3 regions of the Alicyclobacillus fodiniaquatilis genome follow, and region 2 is predicted to be linked to each of the others. Evidence: riboswitches for the same ligand, from Rfam matches in the RefSeq annotation. Region 2 holds a riboswitch; each other region holds the start of a gene.
What was found. Region 2 has a riboswitch for cyclic di-GMP ahead of ACFSB2_RS05660 (CpsD/CapB family tyrosine-protein kinase). Riboswitches for the same ligand answer to the same signal wherever they lie in the genome.
Positions count from the first base shown of each region.

Region 1: linked by a shared signal. The riboswitch ahead of ACFSB2_RS05230 (helix-turn-helix domain-containing protein) and the one ahead of ACFSB2_RS05660 (CpsD/CapB family tyrosine-protein kinase) in region 2 are both predicted to bind cyclic di-GMP.
Region 3: linked by a shared signal. The riboswitch ahead of ACFSB2_RS18070 (STAS domain-containing protein) and the one ahead of ACFSB2_RS05660 (CpsD/CapB family tyrosine-protein kinase) in region 2 are both predicted to bind cyclic di-GMP.

Region 1 covers NZ_JBHUCX010000017.1:16,521-18,787, reverse strand. The annotation lists gene ACFSB2_RS05230 (helix-turn-helix domain-containing protein) at 1-1,175, opposite strand, end outside; cyclic di-GMP riboswitch class I at 1,406-1,491, opposite strand; gene ACFSB2_RS05225 (hypothetical protein) at 2,038-2,267, shown strand, end outside.
Region 2 covers NZ_JBHUCX010000018.1:40,042-42,308, forward strand. The annotation lists gene ACFSB2_RS05655 (YveK family protein) at 1-296, opposite strand, end outside; gene ACFSB2_RS05660 (CpsD/CapB family tyrosine-protein kinase) at 323-1,015, opposite strand; cyclic di-GMP riboswitch class I at 1,432-1,518, opposite strand; gene ACFSB2_RS05665 (VanZ family protein) at 1,681-2,073, shown strand; gene ACFSB2_RS05670 (IclR family transcriptional regulator) at 2,102-2,267, opposite strand, start outside.
Region 3 covers NZ_JBHUCX010000073.1:36,230-38,496, forward strand. The annotation lists gene ACFSB2_RS18065 (hypothetical protein) at 37-822, opposite strand; cyclic di-GMP riboswitch class I at 1,109-1,192, shown strand; gene ACFSB2_RS18070 (STAS domain-containing protein) at 1,335-1,646, shown strand; gene ACFSB2_RS18075 (PP2C family protein-serine/threonine phosphatase) at 1,650-2,267, shown strand, end outside.

The DNA.
Region 1 (2,267 bases), on a different contig from region 2:
AACATCTTCTTTGTCTCTTCTGTCATATTTGGGTCCAATGTATCTATGGTCATTTTCAGTTGCGCGTTAAGCAAACTTCTGGCTGCTTGCCAAGCATCTTCTGCAAGTGCTGTTTTGCCTGTGATATAAAAAGACCAGCACTTCCATAGAAAAAGTCGGCCTGCCAGAGGACCATTAAGTCCATCGAGCAGTTTTAAACCACGATTACACCAAGTATTCCCTCGCTGATAGTTCTTTTTATAAAACTCGATACGTGCCATTTCCTCGTATAGTTCAGCGAGATGTAAGCTCATCTCGTGTGCTATGTAAAACGTCTGAACTTCAGCAAAGATGGTTCGTGCTTTATCAAATTCGAACTTATCAAGTAAAAGAATTCCAAGTGAATGTCTTGTTAAAACATACCGATATTCCTCTTCTAGTCCGGCAAATAGTACACAGGCTTTCTCCAAATGTTGTATAGCCTGCTCCCATAGACGTAAATACCTGCTACATCCTCCAACGCCTTGGTGAGCTCGCGCCCGCGTTAGGTCTGTAATGTCAACAACGATAAGTGCCTCTGAAAATTGTTGTAGCGCCTCTTCATAACGCATAAGAGCCATTAACGAGCTTCCTAAGCTCACTTTCACCCGTCCTAATAGTTCATCAGGTGGATGACGAATTTCTAGGCTGCGGTAAGCCCAAACAGCTTGGTCAAACATCCCCAAGTAATAGTATGTGTTTGCCCTTATCATCAGAATCTGAAGCACCAACGATGACTCCGGACCAGCTGTATTGCTCATCAGCATCAAAACGTGATTGATGGCATCGAGGAGGTCAACTGAAGTAGCATCTTGTTCTGCAGCGATACTTGCCCAAGCCAGAACGCATTCACCCATCTGTTCAATTGATTGTACCTTTAATGCTGTCTCCCAAGCTTCTCGTATCGTAGCCAAATTCTTGGTTTCACGAGCCGAACTCAACATTGTTGAAATACGCTCAGTGGTCTCACTGTACTCAGTTAATTCATGGACAGGTATACCAAGACGTTCTGCAAGTTTCTCTAATGTCTCACGTGGAGGTACCTTTAGTCCGCGCTCAATTTGGCTAAGATACGTTCTATCAAACAAACCGTGAATTAGTTTTTCCTGTGAAATCCCCATTTCTAGACGTAGCTGTTTAATTTTCTGCCCGATCACCCGGCGTATCCCCTCGCGCTCCCCAAATAGTCTCGTGCGGGACAATTTTAGGTTGTAGTATCATTGCCTTGGGAAGGTGTGATACTTATGCGCAAAATATTTGGAATGTTCTTTTTGTCGGCTACATTGGCACTCATCGTATTTTCGAGCTCTCCATTATCACCTTTGGCAGTACCAACACCTGGTGTGGGTTGATAATACCTGAAAAAATAAAAAAGGCCCATGAGGGCTTCGGCAACCTGGCAGTCGTAGACAAAATGTCCGTAGACCCATGGCTTTGCGTCCCAGTGTTTCCACTGGTTTGCCCCACTAACGATGATCTTAAATTTAGAGTAAAATCGCCCCCTAGTCGTCAAAATTCGACAATATTTGATATGGAATAAGACAATAGTACCACGATTTACTTATATGTGAAAAATTTTTGACCAAAATATCTCAAAAACATCTTCAAAGAAGTAGATTATCAACCGCTTAGTACTCTACGCGTTCGGTATTCACCACAAAGGTTGCATTGGCAATTCTAAATATGTTCCCCCACCGCCCTAAAGGGCTCTATAGGGGACCAATCCCCTATATACCCCTGTAGCTCGCCGCATGGCAGGTCCAACAACAGAGTTGTTGGACAGACCGAGAGCATGGAGAATCTTAGCCTTGCTGTCAATGGGCTTTCGCGGCATATCCTCCTGACAGAAAATTACTGTCAGTGCGGTATTCCACGACCCATTGACAACACGTGACTTCCTTCTGAATTCGTTGATATGACGGGCTTTTTCTTGACAATTCCCTTTAAAGGGAATATAATAATAGTATCACTGAGGGCAGTAATTCGCCAGGTTCCTGTTCCTCAAAGGAGGGAAAATCGATGCAAGAACAAATCATTTTAAACTTTAGAACTGAAATGGAGGCCAATAAGAGCAGTTCTTATATCCAAGTGGTAGGTCAATTTTTGATTAGCCATTTGGAAAAAAATCCGTCAGAAGCAGAACACTTTTCGTTAGAAGGTAAGACAATCTCTAAAAGTTTGGAAGCAATGCGGAAAATTGCCGAAGAAAAGCGTCAGGGAAATTGCGCAGTACTGACTGACTCAGAAGG
Region 2 (2,267 bases):
GTGCTGTAGGGCAAATTAAGCTGTTGAATCACAGTACTTTCGACTGTACTGCTTTCGATGATGGCGCTGTACGTGTTTACTAAAGCTTGATTGGCTTGGATATTCGACAATTGCAGACCTTCATTGTCGGTGAGTTCTTGGTTGACCAACAAAGTGGTACTGGCTACATATTGCGGTTGGATAATATAAAATGAAAAAATGGCGCTAATAATCATAGCGATGAGCGGTATGGCTACCACCATAATCCAACGCCTGCGAATAATCACCCAATATTGTCTTAGTTCTATCTCTTCCATGTTCTGCCCCTTCTCGAATCAAAACGCTAATTGGCGTTTGAAGCGTAATATTGATAATAATACAAATCGCCTTTTGAGCGTTTCATTCGGTTGAGTACTACCCCTAAAATGCGTGCATCTATCTGTTGTAATGCATGGACGGCTTTTTTTACGTGCACTCTGTTCGTTCTTTGTGAATCAATGACAAATAGCACGCCATCGGCTACTCGGTTCGCCACCAAAGCGTCCGTCACGGTCAGCACAGGCGGCGTGTCGATGATAACCAAATCAAACTCTGTTTGGCATTGTTCGATGAAGTCGCTAAATAGTTGGCTGGATAAAATCTCAGAGGGGTTCGGCGGAATCGGACCACTCGGCAGAATAAACAACCCTGGCGTTTCAGATTCAATGACAGCCTCTGCAAAAGTATGTTCCTTAATTAATAAGCTGGTCAAGCCAGCTAGATTGGAAATTTGAAAGGCCTGGTGAATCTGCGGCTTACGCATATCTGCATCTATCAGTAAAACACGTTTCCCCGCTTGGGCTGATACAATTGCTAAATTACTTGAGGTCGATGTCTTGCCCTCGCTCGGAACTGTACTAGTAATCAGTATCACCTTTGTGGTATCAGCCACACTCGCAAATTGAATGTTTGTCCTTACATTTCTATATGATTCTGTAATTGGAGATCTCGTGTTGGTTTGTGCAATCGGCTTGCGACCGCGATTGCGAATGCTCAAAATCTGACACACCCCTTCGTCACTTTGGACACAGCTAATCCCCAAAATTCGACATGAATACCCAATATCCTGCAAGGAATATGGAGTGAAATTTATGAATTTTGGGGTGCAAAAGAGCGCGCAAGTATCACTTTACATAGAAGTCAGTAGCAATAGGATTGAATATGTTGGAAAATGGGATTGCAAAATCAACTGAAGTCTCGGTCAAAACACCATCCTGCTGGCGCGTGCTTTACAGGGCCTGGCGATTTTTACATGTCCGCTTTACCGTCCGAGTCATTTTTTTTGGCGACTACACATAGGGCAATTGCTAACAGGCAAGCACTTCCACAGACGATAAAAGCACATGCAATCCATACATATACCATTGTGTGACACACCTCTCCTATTTGCACACGACATAACGGAGGTATAAATACGGCAACTAGCTGGCATATCAGGAAACTGAATGAGCCCCTATCGCTTTGCGTCATCCCTTTTCAGAATTTTTGCTTCGTTCGTATGTGTGTGACGCCTTCATTTTAGCGGCGGCAAGTAAGCTTGTCTAGCAAGTTGTGGTAGAATGATCATATTTCATGCAGGGTGCCATCTGATGCTCGTCATCTTATGGAGGCAAGTCGCTTCATACAGTCTTGTAAAGATAGCTTGAGCGGGGGTGGTTCCCAGTGCAGCAGCGTGTGTTTTTTGTGGTTGCCTGGGCTTTTGTGTTGTTTTATTTCACTTGTTCACTTGATCCATTCACTTTGCACATCAGTGGTTTTCACTTCCAGCCGCACCCCCACTTCAAATCATTGCTGAAATTGGATCTTCATCCGTTGCACCCGTTTTGGTTGATCCAAAAAATCGGTCATTTCAGCGGTTTCTTGATCATGGATGCCCTGTTGGTCAAACTGTTTCGCCGTCGCAATGCAGCGGCGATTGTGACCGTGCTGTTTGCCATCACAACTGAAATTTTTCAATTGTATTTCATGCGCGATGGACGTCTGTACGACATGGTGATTGATTCACTCGGTGTCGCCTTATCCTATTTTTTGCAAGCGAGATCGCGTATTCGTTAAGTTCGCTCGCTGTGCCTGTGGCTGAAGTTCAGGGGAGTTTCGCCAGGATGTCCTTTTGGCATGCCTTGACCAAGGGAATATAGCGTGCTGCGGTGTCGTCATCGAAACGATAGACTGGGGCGGTGACACTGAACGCGCCATACAGGACATTGTTTTTGTAGAGCGGAGCAGCCATGCACCGCACCTCGGCCTCG
Region 3 (2,267 bases), on a different contig from region 2:
TGGCGTACGTTCAGGCTAGCCGGATCGGCAAGATATCTAGTTCAGTTGAGTCTCTCCGCGGCTGGATAAATAATTCCAGAGTGTTTGAACCGACTTGGAAGCAGAATCAGCTTCCCATTTTCCGATTTCCTGATAGGCGATAGCAAGTTTGCGCGCCACTTCCGGCTGTGCCGCTTGAGGCACACTGCTCTCGCGCGCCGTTGCGCCGCGATATCCACCAGGACTAAATAAATAGTTTACGGCTTTGTCGATCCGCCGCGTATCCACGGACCCATCTTCATTTCGATAGGGCATTTTCCATGTCGATTTCGCGCGCAGATCTCCAATGTAGGCAAAACAGGAGTAGTGCAGTTTGACGCCATGATGTGTTTTGTATTCTGATAAATTCATATCGACAGCCGCGACTTCATTCGGGGAGATGGGCAATGCGCGCATCACGTCTTTTGGCAACTTAGACAAGCCATAGTGAGAGAAGAAAAACAGGTTTTCGTGTGGTTCATCTTCATCGATACATAATTCGATTTTGAGGCGTATTTCATTTCCAGCGCGTTCACCTAACACTAGACGCACTCCGTCAAACGCGGCGATGTATTGAACCCGATGACGTTCGGCGTACGTGCAGGCTTGCAGGAGTGCAGCGTCCAACGCTTCTTGTTTGTGAAAGACGTCCCAATCCTTCGTCTCAATGACCATCAATTTCACGCCGCGATACAAAAGGAGAAAGTCTGCGTGGTCCGGTTCACGGTCAATTTGATCCGGTTCATATCCCAAGACATCTGATAAAAGTCGTTCCAACACGGCTCGAACGTCCCGTTCATTCAACGCTAATACACCATTATTGTAACGAGACGTCTACTTTTGTACAAATTATCTAGAAATATTATTCATTTGTAAAGTGGTGCCTCTCCTGTATTTTCTAGCGATATCTTTGAACATGTGGAGGATTGTGTCTCATTTTGTCGAATGAAATGGTGTCGTGTTAAGGATTCAGTGATGAAAGACAGTATATGACTGTATCTTCTTGCCTCACAGATCCTCTGCCTCGATGTTTTCAATTGTGGAATGCTCAAATCACAGTGGAGATTTACGCAAGGAAGACAATTTATAAATCGTCATTTGGCAAATCAGTGGAAACGCTGAGACGCAAAGCTACGGGTCTAAGGACATTGTCTACGATCGCCGGGTTGCTACCAAATACAATTCTGGTAAAGCAACCTCATTGATTAGGGGTTGCTTTTATTTATGTGCCCCGAGGGAATTGTGAAACGGCAATCTCATTTTCTGTACAGATTTAAAGAGGGTTGGTTAGTGAGTTGCACGGGGGGGTTAGGCACTTGAGTTTGTCGGTAAAGATAAAAAATCGTTCTGCAGATTCGATAGTCATCGAAATGGTCGGTGAAGTGGATTTTTCAACAGTTGATGAGGTTTTGGTGCAGATTGCACAGCATCGTGATCAAACCATATCACTGGATTTTAGCGGGGTTCATTTTATCGATTCTACAGGCATCGGACTTCTATTGCGCTCTGTAATGGAACTGAGGGAAGACGGGGGCAACATTACGGTCGAAACCATTCCACCTTATATTATGGAAATATTAGATGAGATGGGTATCTCTGATATTCTGCATGGCTTGAATGGAGGATAGCCATTGAGAACGAACGAACTGCAGCACCAGTTTGAGAAGTATCTGGAATCGATAGAACACTCATCAGACGAAGTAAAGGCGGCTGAGACGATTCAAAAAATGCTGTTAGATGATGAGATTCCAGCTTGCAGTGAACTGTCGTGCTTGGGTCTGTCTATTCCGGCTTATCGTCTGAGTGGTGATTATTACGATTTTATCTATGATGAGCGCAATGGACGGTACTGGATATTGATTGGCGATGTGATGGGAAAAGGGATCCCTGCTTCACTATTGATGGTGATGGTGCGGTCTACAGTGCGCATTCTGACTAATTTTAGTCGAACACCTAGTGAACTGGTGTGGCAATTGAATAACTCGCTGCAGAAAGATATGACGCGCCTCCACGCTTTTTCCACGTTATTCTGCGGTGTGTTCCATGTCGGATCTGGGGAGTTCACTTATACTTCCGCTGGACATCCCAATCCAATTTTAATGCGGGCAAATGAGGAAAGGTCGATAAAACTAGAGGCGAAGGGAACCGTCATCGGTCTGTTAAAGAATCGGCAATATCGAGATTTTACGGTGCCTTTTTCAACAGGGGACGTGTTGGTTTTATGTACCGACGGCGTTCTTGAGGCGATG